3 regions of the Shewanella sp. HL-SH8 genome follow, and region 1 is predicted to be linked to each of the others. Evidence: predicted binding sites of a transcription regulator. Region 1 holds the regulator's gene; each other region holds the start of a gene.
What was found. The regulator FliA, encoded in region 1, starts transcription of late flagellar genes. The targets are predictions, from matches to a motif close to CTAAAGNTNNNNNNNNNNNNGCCGATA.
Positions count from the first base shown of each region.

Region 2: a site for FliA is predicted at 1,706-1,732, ahead of ACRWQN_RS04295 (cytoplasmic protein). Genes of this name have one in related genera too.
Region 3: a site for FliA is predicted at 1,961-1,987, ahead of ACRWQN_RS10335 (VC2046/SO_2500 family protein). Genes of this name have one in related genera too.

Region 1 is NZ_CP195039.1:1,799,836-1,804,092, reverse strand. Features, by position in the region: gene ACRWQN_RS08060 (chemotaxis protein CheA) at 1-431, opposite strand, end outside; gene ACRWQN_RS08055 (protein phosphatase CheZ) at 447-1,184, opposite strand; gene cheY (chemotaxis response regulator CheY) at 1,198-1,581, opposite strand; gene ACRWQN_RS08045 (RNA polymerase sigma factor FliA) at 1,625-2,344, opposite strand; gene ACRWQN_RS08040 (MinD/ParA family protein) at 2,337-3,218, opposite strand; gene flhF (flagellar biosynthesis protein FlhF) at 3,223-4,257, opposite strand, start outside.
Region 2 is NZ_CP195039.1:944,977-949,233, forward strand. Features, by position in the region: gene ACRWQN_RS04280 (TMEM165/GDT1 family protein) at 1-129, shown strand, start outside; gene ACRWQN_RS04285 (STAS/SEC14 domain-containing protein) at 290-664, shown strand; gene ACRWQN_RS04290 (MliC family protein) at 705-1,373, opposite strand; gene ACRWQN_RS04295 (cytoplasmic protein) at 1,467-1,655, opposite strand; gene ACRWQN_RS04300 (MarR family winged helix-turn-helix transcriptional regulator) at 1,870-2,328, shown strand; gene rlmC (23S rRNA (uracil(747)-C(5))-methyltransferase RlmC) at 2,318-3,463, shown strand; gene chrA (chromate efflux transporter) at 3,518-4,257, shown strand, end outside.
Region 3 is NZ_CP195039.1:2,341,786-2,346,042, reverse strand. Features, by position in the region: gene ACRWQN_RS10345 (putative bifunctional diguanylate cyclase/phosphodiesterase) at 1-801, opposite strand, end outside; gene ACRWQN_RS10340 (DUF406 family protein) at 997-1,284, opposite strand; gene ACRWQN_RS10335 (VC2046/SO_2500 family protein) at 1,429-1,926, opposite strand; tRNA gene ACRWQN_RS10330 (tRNA-Tyr) at 2,052-2,136, shown strand; tRNA gene ACRWQN_RS10325 (tRNA-Tyr) at 2,175-2,259, shown strand; tRNA gene ACRWQN_RS10320 (tRNA-Tyr) at 2,289-2,373, shown strand; gene ACRWQN_RS10315 (PLP-dependent cysteine synthase family protein) at 2,545-3,618, shown strand; gene queE (7-carboxy-7-deazaguanine synthase QueE) at 3,661-4,257, opposite strand, start outside.

The DNA of each region.
Region 1 (4,257 bases):
ATCAGCTCTTCACTCTGCCCGCCCATTTCTGATGGCAAAGGTGCACCCGAACTGAGTAGCTTCAATTTATTAAGTAGTTCGACTTCAACAGGATCTTGTTCTTCGCCTTGCTGAGTTTGGGCAAACATAATGTTAATAGCATCAACTGCCTGCAAAATGATATCCATCAATTCTGCATTAACACTCCGTTTGCCGGTTCTCAATAGATCGAAGGTATTTTCCGCTTCATGGCAGACGTCTACCATAGGTTTCAAACTTAAAAAACCAGCTCCACCTTTTACAGTATGGAAACCGCGAAAAATAGCATTCAACAAATTACTGTCATCAGGATTATTTTCAAGCGCAACTAACTGCTCTTGAAGAAGCTCTAAAATCTCACCAGCCTCTACCAAAAAGTCCTGGAGTATCTCTTCATCAACATCAAATGACATTCAACTGACTCCTAATTAGAAACCCAGACTGGATAGCAAATCATCAACTTCATCTTGACCTGCGACCACGTCATCACGCAATTCTGCGTGCATAATTGGGCCCTCTGCCTCTATTTTATTCTCTTTTTTAACAGTTTCCGGTTGCGGCGTATAATCACCAAATACTGTCAACATAGAGACTAGATTATTTTCGACTTCGCGAACTAAGTCGATAACTCGACGGATCATTTGCCCTGTTAAGTCTTGAAAATCCTGCGCCATCAGTATTTCATTTAGTAATTGTCGTAAACGGGTTGTATCGTGTTCACTATGTGACATAAGCTGCTGAACATCATGACAAAGTTTTTTGAACTCACTCAACTCTATGTCTCGACGCATTAACTTATCCCACATAGGGGTAACAGATTTTATATTGGTAATTATTGTATCGGCCAAAGGTAAACATTCTTCAACTGCATCCATGGTTTTATTTGCAGCTTGTTCTGTCATATCAATAACGTAATTTAATCTCTCTTTAGCATCCGGTATTTCAACCTTGGCTAATTCTGATAAACGGTTATCTACCTGAAAATCTTGAAGTGCACTATGAAGTTGACGTGTTAATTTCCCGACTTCTTCAAATAATTCACGCTGTATTGGTGTAGCGAGTTCTCTAACAACGTCGTCAGCTTGATCTTGCTCCCCCGCAGTAAGCAGTTCGACAAGTTGCTGGGCCTGCTCGAGAGTAATTAACCCCGATATTATTGGCTGCATAACTTATCCTTGCTTAAGCGAGACGTTCAAAAATTTTATCTAATTTCTCTTTAAGGGTAGCCGCTGTGAAAGGTTTAACAACATATCCATTCACACCTGCTTGGGCGGCTGCAATAATTTGCTCACGCTTAGCTTCTGCCGTAACCATCAAAACAGGTAAATGTTTTAATGAATCATCGGCACGAATAGCCTTCAGCAAATCAATACCTTGCATACCAGGCATATTCCAATCTGTTACAACAAAGTCAAAATCACCTTTTTGCAACATAGGTAAGGCTGTTGATCCATCATCTGCTTCTTGGGTATTATTGAATCCCAAGTCTCGCAACAAGTTCTTTATGATACGTCGCATTGTTGAAAAGTCGTCAACAATAAGAATCTTCATATTCTTGTCCAAGGTTTCCTCCGGTGAGCTGACACTCTAGTGCTCTAATTAATAATTATTGTTGTGTCCAATGCTTGAGTTTGCCTTTTAATCTAAGCATAGCCTGACTTAATATCTGACTAACCCTAGATTCGCTTACTTCAAGAATTGCACCGATTTCTTTTAAGTTTAACGCTTCGTCATAGTACAGTGAAAGTACTAATGCATCTCTTTCTGGTAAGGTTTTAATTGCTTCCACCAGCGCTGATTTAAATTGCGTTTCAGCTAATGCTTCAAAATTATCATCTGGTATTCCATCATCTGTGACTAACACATCTTGCGAAATACCTAAATCTTCTATGCCTATGATTTTCCCAACAGAAACATCATTTAAAATATGATGGTACTCATTGAGCGACATATCAAGTTTTTCTGCAATTTCTGTGTCACGAGCATCACGTCCCAATCCTTGCTCTAGTTCGTCAATAACCTGCGCAACCCGGCGATTATTGCGATGAACTGAACGAGGAACCCAATCACCACGGCGGATTTCATCAATCATAGCACCGCGTATCCGAATGCCTGCAAAGGTTTCAAACTTAGCCCCTTTGGTGTCATCAAATTTTGATGACGCTTCAAGTAACCCTATCATGCCAGACTGTAGCAAGTCGTCGAGTTGCACTGAAGCAGGTAATCGCGCCAACATATGATGTGCAATTCTTTTTACCAGCGGTGCATACTGTTCAACAACGGATGTTTTATTATCGAACTGAGTATACGCGGCGGCTTTATTCACTCACTCTATCCTCTTGTGTTTCTTTGCGTTGGACTAAACGTTCAACAAAAAACTCTAAGTGTCCACCCGGCTGTTGTGGAACTGGCCAGCTCATAATTTTATTTGCCAGGCCGTGATAAGCAATGGCTGATGGCGACTTTGGATACGCCTCAACAACTAACTTTTGCTTTCGCACAGACTTACGCAAATTCTCATCAAATGGCACGGTTGCAACTAGCTCTAAAGCAACATCTAAAAACCGATCCGTTACTTTACTTAGTTTAGCAAACAATTCCATTCCTTCACGTAAACTGCGTACCATATTAGCCACAATTTTGAAATGAAATACACCGTGTTCACGGCTTAATATTTTTATCAGTGCATAGGCATCTGTAATAGATGTCGGTTCATCGCATACCACAATTAATACATCTTGTGATGCCCTTGAGAAACTCAGTACCATATCTGAAATACCTGCCGCGGTATCGACAATTAATATGTCAAACTGTGTACGCATCTCACTGAAAGCACGAATTAATCCTGCATGTTGAGCCTGGGTTAATTCAACCATAGCTCTGCTTCCAGACGTTGCAGGAACAATACCAATACCTTTAGGGCCTCGAACAATGATATCGTCTAATTCGGCATCGCCAGATAAAACATGAGATAAATTTTTCTCGGCACGAATTCCTAACATCACATCAACGTTAGCTAAACCAAGATCCGCATCTAATACTAAAACACGTTTACCTTTTTCCGCTAGGGCAACGGCAGTGTTTATAGAAACACTGGTTTTTCCTACCCCACCTTTTCCACCGGATACGGCAATTACTTTAACTTTTTCGTTATTTGGTTGATTCATCATACGTAAACCACTTGCTTGATCACGGGTCATATTCTTACTCGAATGCATAAGTCATTTCATTCGACCATGCGCTTGTGTCTTGAGAAATTACTTGTTCTGTTTCATTTAACGCGGCTAAAGCTTGCTTAGCCAGAGCTAAAGTATCTGCTACTTTTATGTCTTCAGGAACACGTTGGCCATCAGTCACATAGCTTAATGGTAACTCATTTTGTATCAGAACGCTCAATGCACCTGCAATTGATACAGATTCATCTAATTTGGTTAAAATTACACCCGCTAATGGAATGCGTTTAAAATGATTAACCGCGTCTTGTAATACCCTGCGTTGCCCTGTTGCCGACATCACTAAATAGCTGCGAATTGGGATCCTACTGTTTGCTGTCAAATTATCAAGTTGTTGATAAAGACGCATATCACGTTGCCCCATACCCGCTGTATCTATAAGTACTAACTTGCGACTTCTAAATTGGTACAAAATCTGTTCTAGCTCGGTGACATCATGTGCTTGCTTTACTGGACAACCCATTATTTTGCCATAAGTTGCTAATTGCTCATAGGCGCCAATACGATAATGATCCGTTGTAATAAGTGCAACTTGATCTGCACCATGTTGTGCTGCAAAACGTGCAGCAATTTTTGCCAGAGATGTCGTTTTACCAACACCAGTTGGTCCAACAAAAGCCACAACGCCTCCGCGCTTTACAATATCATCACCTTGGTTATCAAGTAAGTTAGCCAAACTTTGTGGTAATGAACGCACTAATTCCGCTGGATTATAGTGTTGACTCAAAGATGAAAGTTTAGCTGAAACGGGTGCTGAAAACTCTGCAGCAAGTAGTTTACTTTCAAGCATAGCACCCACAGGATCTTTCCGCTTTTTTTGTTCAGTCATCAATGAAGATACTTGATGAGTCAGTAAGTTACGTAATGAAGCCATTTCTTCACGAAGCGCATCCATTTCGGTCGAACTGACCTTATTATTTTTTGACTGCTTATCAAATCCAGCTTGTTGCTGATATTGGGGTTTAGCTGGCTTCGCCTCAGCTGTCACGCCTTGTAATTGGCGCGC
Region 2 (4,257 bases), 850 kb from region 1:
ATAGCCAATGTGCCAGTGGTATTACTGGGTCATTTTAGTGCTGATAAATTACCGATGAAAATGATCCACAGAACTTGTGCAGCTTTATTTGTGGTGCTCGGCGTAGTCACTCTATTGTATGGCGTGTGATCGCTACAAAAGCCGATTCTATTAAGTGTGCGCTAATCGGCGTTATCTATTGCTTAAGAGTGCTTAAATTATAGTCAGCCGATAATCGGGTTGGGGTTAGCTTAACTTAGCTTTACTTCAACCTAGATTAACCATTGAAAATAAATGTAGAGGTTGAGTTATGCAAAGACATGGGATCACAATAGGAATTGAGCGTCATCAACAACACTTTTTTATCATTATGAAGGTGGTGGGTAAGCTCACCCATGAAGACTATCAAATTATTACTCCGATATTGGATGATGCATTAGCGCAAGTTGCTAAGCTTAAGATGAATATGTTTGTGGATATAAGCCAACTTGAAGGCTGGGAGTTACAAGCCGCTTGGGATGACTTAAAGCTTGGAGTTAAACACCGTACCAGTTTTAATAAAGTGGCTATTTTTGGTGACCAAAATTGGCAAGGGTTAGCTGCAAAAGTGGGGGGATGGTTTATTAACGGCGAGATGATGCCTTTCAACGACAAACATCAAGCTTTTGAGTGGTTGCAAAATTAACCACTCTTATTTGATTGCTTTAGACTGCCATCTTATCTATTTACTCGACTATTAACTTACAGCTTATTGGCGGCTGATTAATTTGTTCAATCGTCGCCTGTTGTTGATGAGTCCATAGGCTAGTATTCTGCGCCTGGTATTTAGCGCCAGAAGCCGTACGGGTTAATAGTCCTAATTGGGATAAATTTGCTGGAGGCACACTAGATGTTTTTTTCGCCTGACTGTAGCTGAATACTGCGGCGGGGATGACGGTATTGTTATAAAAATAGGCTGTTAATTTGTTCTGTGGATCATCACTACATTGATAATAAGTTGCACTTGGCACCTCAACAGCGCCTGCTAGAATTTGTAGCTCAGTGATGCGAGATTGGTAATTAAGCTTAGTACATTCTTTAGGGTTATTGGCTTTCCAGCAATCATTACGGCCTTTAATCCAGCCTCTTTGCTCAGCTTTAATGCGGTTAACTTGCTGCCCATCGACTTGTAACACTAATTGGCTGAAAAGGGGCTGTAACTGAATATCCAGTAGAGCCAACTCTTCAGATTGGCAAATAAGCTTCTCAATAGACCCGCGTGCTTTATTGCACTCAAAGCTAGGCGCTTGAGCCACAGACGTAGCGGCGTAGCTCTGCGCAATTGGAGTTAAACCAATCACAGTTAAACCAACCGCAGTTAACCCAATAGCAGCCAAAGCCGATAAATTTTTCATCAATGTATTTCTCTATCCATTATTCATGACAGACCATAATGACGTAATCACTAAGGTGTCGCAATTTAAGATAGCTAATTACACAGTAAAAATTTAGGCAGTCGTATTAATATTGTGACCTGCATTGCCAACAGGTGCTGGAGGCGCTGCTGCTTCAATAAGTTGCAGTGCCATTTGACCTTCCACTTTTTGTTGATCCTTCGCCATAACAGCGGCTTTCAAGCTATGGCCTGAATCAATATTTGCTGGCATGTTGCTTGGAGCGTTTACCGAAATTGTCATATAAACCTCACTTTTATTAAATAATGGTTTTTGTATTCTGTCTATTTGTATATCGGCAGGCGTATTGAATACTGTAGCAAAGATATCGGATTAATATGCTTCCCTAACAAAATATAATAAATTCTTGGCAAAGTATTCTCTGTTGTTGGCAAATATTATAGATTGTGCACAACTAGAATATGTTATACTTGAGCAAATTTTAAAGGGAATATTTATGCCATCAGCCAACCCATTAGCACTTGAAAATCAGGTGTGTTTTTCATTATATAGCGTCACTAATGCGATGATCCGTGCTTATCGCCCTTTGCTTGATGAGTTATCACTGACATATCCGCAGTATTTAGTCATGTTAGTGTTGTGGAAAGAGGCGGGCATAAGCGTTAAAACCTTGGGCGAGCGATTGCATTTAGACTCAGGTACGTTAACCCCCTTACTTAAGCGCTTAGAAGTAAAAAAGTTAGTAATACGAGGCCGTAGTGAAGAAGATGAGCGAGTTAGAGTATTACACCTTACCGAACAAGGCCAAATGCTACGCCAACAAGCTGAATCAGTCCCTGAAATGATGCGTTGTAAAGTGGGTGGCGATCTGGCACAGCTTCAGCAGCTTAAAAGCTTATGTGATAACGCGCTAAAAGTACTTAATTCTGATAAGGCATCAAGTTGTGAAGTGTGAGTTTTTTGAAAAAGGTCATTGTTTATCCTGTCGTGATATTCAAATCCCTATGTCAGAACAGTTACAGCATAAAATGACCAAACTACAGCAGTTTTTTGCCCAATTGCCTGTTGAGCAATGGCTTGAACCCATTGCAAGCCAAGAAAATCGTTTTCGCAATAAAGCCAAAATGGTGGTGTTAGGTGCTGCACATCAACCTATTTTAGGTATTGTCGATCCCCAGGGGCAGCCCATTAGTTTATGCGATTGCCAACTGTATCCTGAAGATATGCGGCGGCTATTGCATAGATTGCAATTGTTTGTGCAACAAGCGGGAATTCCGCCTTATCGAGTCGATAAAAGTAAAGGTGAGCTTAAATTTATTCTGCTCACCAGAAGTTATATCTCTGGTGAATTTATGCTGCGCTTTGTGCTGAACAGTGAACAGGCAATTTCACGAATTAAGCGAGAACTACCTCAGTTACAGGCTGAATTTCCTAAAATCAGTTTAGTGTCGGTTAATATTCAACCTGTTCATATGGCGATTTTAGAGGGCGATCAAGAAATATTTTTAACCGATCAAACCCGTCTTGCTGATCGCTTTAATGATGTGCCTTTATATATTCGTCCTAAAAGTTTTTTTCAAACCAATCCACAGGTAGCTGAGCAACTTTATCAAACCGCTCGAGAGTGGGTAGCTGCATTTAATCCACAACATATTTGGGATTTATTTTGTGGGGTGGGTGGATTCGGACTGCATTGTGCAAGTGGCAAAATTCGGTTAACTGGGATTGAAATTGAGGCCGAAGCGATCGAGTGTGCCAAGATGTCTGCCGCAGAAATGGGTCTAGAGGACATCAGCTTTAGGGCGCTGGATTCTACCGACTTTGCTAATGGGATCGCAGCAAATGATAAACCTGATTTGATTATTGTTAATCCGCCAAGGCGCGGAATAGGCGAGTCGCTTTGTCAGTCATTAAGCGCATTTTCACCTAAAGCGATAGTTTATTCGAGTTGTAACCCAATCAGTTTAGTGAAAGATTTGGCGATGATATCAGGATATAAAATTACCAAGGTGCAGTTGTTTGATATGTTTCCACATACCGACCACTATGAAGTGCTGGTGATGTTAGAAAAGAACTCTCTTTGTCATTAAGTATTCATAATAGTGTCATAAACTAAATCGATATAAGAATATTAGGAACTCAGCATGTGGCAAATTTTTAGTCGTTTTTTAGCATTAGGATTAATTAGTTTCGGTGGCCCAGCTGCACATATTGGTTATTTTAGAAAAACCTTTGTACAAGATTTAAATTGGCTGGATGATAAGCAATACGCCAGTTTTGTCGCATTGAGCCAGTTTATGCCAGGGCCTGGTTCAAGCCAAGTTGGCTTTGCGATTGGTTATCATAAAGGTGGATTGCCCGGGGCATTTGCAGCATTTTTAGGTTTTACACTTCCTTCATTTTTACTGCTATTTCTATTTGCTATATCCACTGCCAGTTGGTTGCAATTGGACATGGTTGCAGGTGCTATTCACGGTTTAAAATTACTTGCTGTTGTTGTAGTCGCTGATGCTACTCTGGGTATGTTTAAGCAATTTTGCCAACGTAAAACGGCGCAATGTTTAATGGTAGCCACTGTCGCGTGTATTTTATTATTTCCGGCATTATTAACACAAATCGTGGTATTAATTGTTGCGGCTATTATTGGTGCCTTAGTTCTGACTCGCGGTGAAAATACCTCCCCTGATACACCTGAAATAAAGTTGAATTTACTGTGGTTAGCTATTTTTGTTTTAGGGTTAATTGCTTCTTACTTTTTAGCATCTCAGCCCGATAGTCTTGGGCAAATTTTTGGACAGTTTTATCAAGTTGGCAGTTTAGTGTTTGGTGGTGGCCATGTTGTACTGCCGCTACTTGAGGCTAATGTTGGCGATCTTGTTACCCA
Region 3 (4,257 bases), 540 kb from region 1:
TATTACACTTTCATTATTCGCAAGCTTTGCCAATATATGTTGAAGTACATCGGGTTTATTTCGAAAAATATCTAAATTCATCACACTTTGATGTTCAATATCACTGCGTAATAAGCCTGTCATTCTTTGATGGGCAAAATTGACATAATCGACAACTAAAGTATCAGTATTGACAATCATAACCACATGTTCTGAATGTTCTGCGGCATTGCGCAACAAATGGATTTGTTCTGATTTATCGTAGGAGTATCGAGTTGCCAAGGTTAATGCAAGCTGATCCGCACACTGAATCGCAATTTGAATTTGTTCAAGTTGCCATTCAAATGATGATTTAAAGTCAATCGCTAACACTCCCTCAATATGACCATTAATCCTTATAGCAACATTAAGTGTGCTGACAATATGGTTAACACCATAATAATCAAAAGAATGAATTAATTGGTTATCATGGGAGATGTTATTAGTGGCTATATAACGGTGGTTTTTTAATTCATCAAAATAACAAATGTTTATGCCCGACTGCACAGTGCTTAAGGAGGATATCGGCCTATTGTTATCGCAGCCTGAATAATGAGAAATCAGTCTTTTCGAGCAGGATAAAGAAGGATTTTGTTGCGCATCATATAATGGTTCTGCACTATCCAACTTTTCGTCAAATAGCCAAACAGATACCGTAGAATCAACAAAATGTTGCTGCAACAGCCGACTAACTAACTCAGAGGTTTTTGTAAAGTTCCCCTGCTGTTTCGCACTAGAGTTTACAATTAACTCTAAAAGGTGCTGATTTTGTTCTTGTGTCATTAGTTTCCCGAAAAGACATCATGTATTCTCATTCTGCTGAATTATAATTAGTTCGCTCTGTGAGCAATGTGCAGAAACTCAATACATACCATTGGGAGCTTAATAATAAGCTGTTTGTTAACTCTTGATAATCAAAGGCTGTTATAAAATTTAATCGCTGACGATACACCCGCAATTAACAAACAGCAACCCTATTTACACGCCATTTTCTAATTGAAATAGCATTTTCTCCACCGTCACTGAAAAATACAATATAAGCTTAACATCATCGCCTACATGAACAATTTTAACATCGACCTTGTCGAAACGAGTCTGCGCGGTACTGGCAAGCTTACGTGCTTCGATTTCAGCTGCCTCCCCCTTAAAAACTAACACTAACTCGGTATCGTGCTCATCAATTACGGCGCCGATATCAACAAAACTACCGCAATCACTGCATGAGTCGTTTACGTTCTGCTGTTGTTGTTTAATTGTGTTAACCATCGTGAACCACCCAAAGCTGAAGAATGAAGATCTGTTTATATGTGATTATCATAAAATAACTGAATAACAATTTCCCTTACTTGGCTCACATATCGAGTTGGCACCATGTTTTTATGCAAATGATATAGCCTCAAGCGGAGGACTTTATGCGGTGAGTTGGATCATCGTTTGACTAATCTGTCGTTGACGCTCTAACTGCTCAACAAAATGCATGTCTTCAGTAGGCTCATAATGGGTTTCTAACCCTTCATATTTTGATCGCACTAAATGGCTGCTATTGCTTAATGCTTGGGTCATTGCATCATCATGTTTACCTCGTATTACAATGGCTTCAGGACATAAGCTTTGTTGTAAATGAAATTGACATAACCCTTGGGAGTGAAAAACAGCACCATTATTTGTATGCTCAGCAGTAGCAGATAAATCATCAACTAATTTTTGTGGTTGTTGCAGTTGAAACTGTTTATACAGTTTCTGGTCAATCGTCAGGTGTTTATCAAATTGAAATTGAGCCATATCATTACTGTCTGCTGACAACATGGCTAACAGTAAACCAAATTCACCACGACGCTGGTTTTCGACAGCCGCATTTAAACGACCGCCTAATTGTAATTCATTGACCAGTAGTGATTCAATTTGCATATAAAAACAACACTATTATGACTCGATGCTATTTTATCGACCAAACACACCTAAACTTTAGAAAAATATTCATTTTTAGCCTTTACATATTTTGGGTTTATGACTACTATGGCGGCCGCAATTGAGGAGGGGTTCCCGAGTGGCCAAAGGGATCAGACTGTAAATCTGACGGCTCAGCCTTCGAAGGTTCGAATCCTTCTCCCTCCACCATTTGCGATGTAATTTAGATAGACGAAAAAGAAATATGTGGAGGGGTTCCCGAGTGGCCAAAGGGATCAGACTGTAAATCTGACGGCTCAGCCTTCGAAGGTTCGAATCCTTCTCCCTCCACCATCTTTCTTGCTCATTTATCTCTATTCAGTGGAGGGGTTCCCGAGTGGCCAAAGGGATCAGACTGTAAATCTGACGGCTCAGCCTTCGAAGGTTCGAATCCTTCTCCCTCCACCATTTTACATCTTAATCCTCATACTATATCCCTCAAAATCTGTAATATATCCTTCATTAGTTAAGCACATTCATATTAATTGTCTCTATTATCTCAACCAGCTTATTTTTGCTAGGTTTAAGACCTTTTTTTCTTTAAGATTAAGTCATTAATAATCACGATGAGAAAATACTATGCCATCGAATTGGGTAAACCAGGCCATTGCTAAGATTGATGCAGACTATCAACGTTCTGCTGATACTCACCTTATAAAACTCGATTTACCACAACTTAACGGTGTTGATATTTATCTTAAAGATGAAAGTACTCATCCTACGGGCAGCCTAAAGCATCGTTTAGCCCGTTCGTTATTTTTATATTCTTTATGCAATGGTTGGATTACACAAACTACCACCATTATTGAATCATCGTCTGGTAGCACTGCGGTGTCTGAAGCGTATTTTGCACGTTTAATTGGTTTGCCTTTTATCGCGGTAATGCCTTCGACTACGGCTAAAAAGAAAATTCAACAAATCGAGTTCTACGGCGGGCAATGTCACTTCGTTGATAATAGTAATCAGATGTATGCTGAGTCTGAACGCCTTGCTAAAGAGTTAAATGGCCATTACATGGATCAGTTCACTTTTGCAGAGCGCGCCACAGATTGGCGGGGCAATAACAATATTGCTGACTCAATATTCATTCAAATGCAACGTGAGCCACACCCTATTCCCCACTGGATTGTAATGAGCCCCGGCACAGGTGGCACCTCTGCTACCATTGGGCGTTATATTCGCTATCAGCAGTTATCGACCCAACTGTGTGTGGTAGACCCTGAAAACTCGGTTTTTTATGATTATTTCCACAGTGGTGATAAAACATTAACAGGTCAAAAAGGCAGTAAAATTGAGGGCATTGGACGGCCTAGAGTCGAACCCTCCTTTATTGCTGGTGTTGTTGATGAAATGCATAAAATTCCTGATGGAGCATCCATTGCTACCATGCAATGGTTAGAAACCTTGATAGGCCGAAAAACGGGCGCATCGACAGGAACCAACTTGTATGGTGCATTACTGTTAGCCACGCGAATGCAACAACAAGGACAAGCAGGTTCGATTGTGACATTGATTTGTGATGCGGGGGAAAGATACTTAGATACTTATTATAATCCCCAATGGATTGAGAACAATATTGGTTGCTTTAAACAATTTGAACAGCAACTAAGTGATTTTAACCAAAGTGGATTACTCAGTCCATTGGACTGCTAAATCGAGTTGCCCCAACACACATTTTGGGGCAGCCTTTATCGCTTAATCAATATCCAAATACTTATGCATTTGAATCGAGAGACGCCAGTTACGCTCAATACAGACTTTCATCGCCAATGCTGTAGCGCGAGGCTTCTGGCTAATAGGTTGTAAGCAGATAGTTTTACCTTCAATATCAATATCCTTGAGTAAATCATCCAGCTCTTCAATATGTTTATCTGTGGCTATTGGGTGTTTAATTTCATTTGCACGCGTTAAAGCTTGGCTTAATACCTTATATCCACCCTTCATATTGATTTTAGGTGATACTGTTACCCAGGCATCTTGATGACATAGCACCTCAAAAGTGCCCGAAGTCTCAATTTGGACACTGTAGCCAGAGTCGATTAATTGGTTGGTCAACTCAGTTAAATCATACAAGCAAGGTTCACCGCCTGTAATCACTACATGTTTTGCACTAAAGCCTTTACGATTAAATGCGGCGATAAGACTGGTACCATCATGGTTAGCCCAGCGACCAATGGTGCCATCAACCGCAATCACTTGTTCAGGCGACACTTTGTTTTCAGCAAGTACATCCCAAGTTTGTTTGGTGTCACACCAAGAGCAGCCCACAGGGCAACCTTGTAAACGGACAAA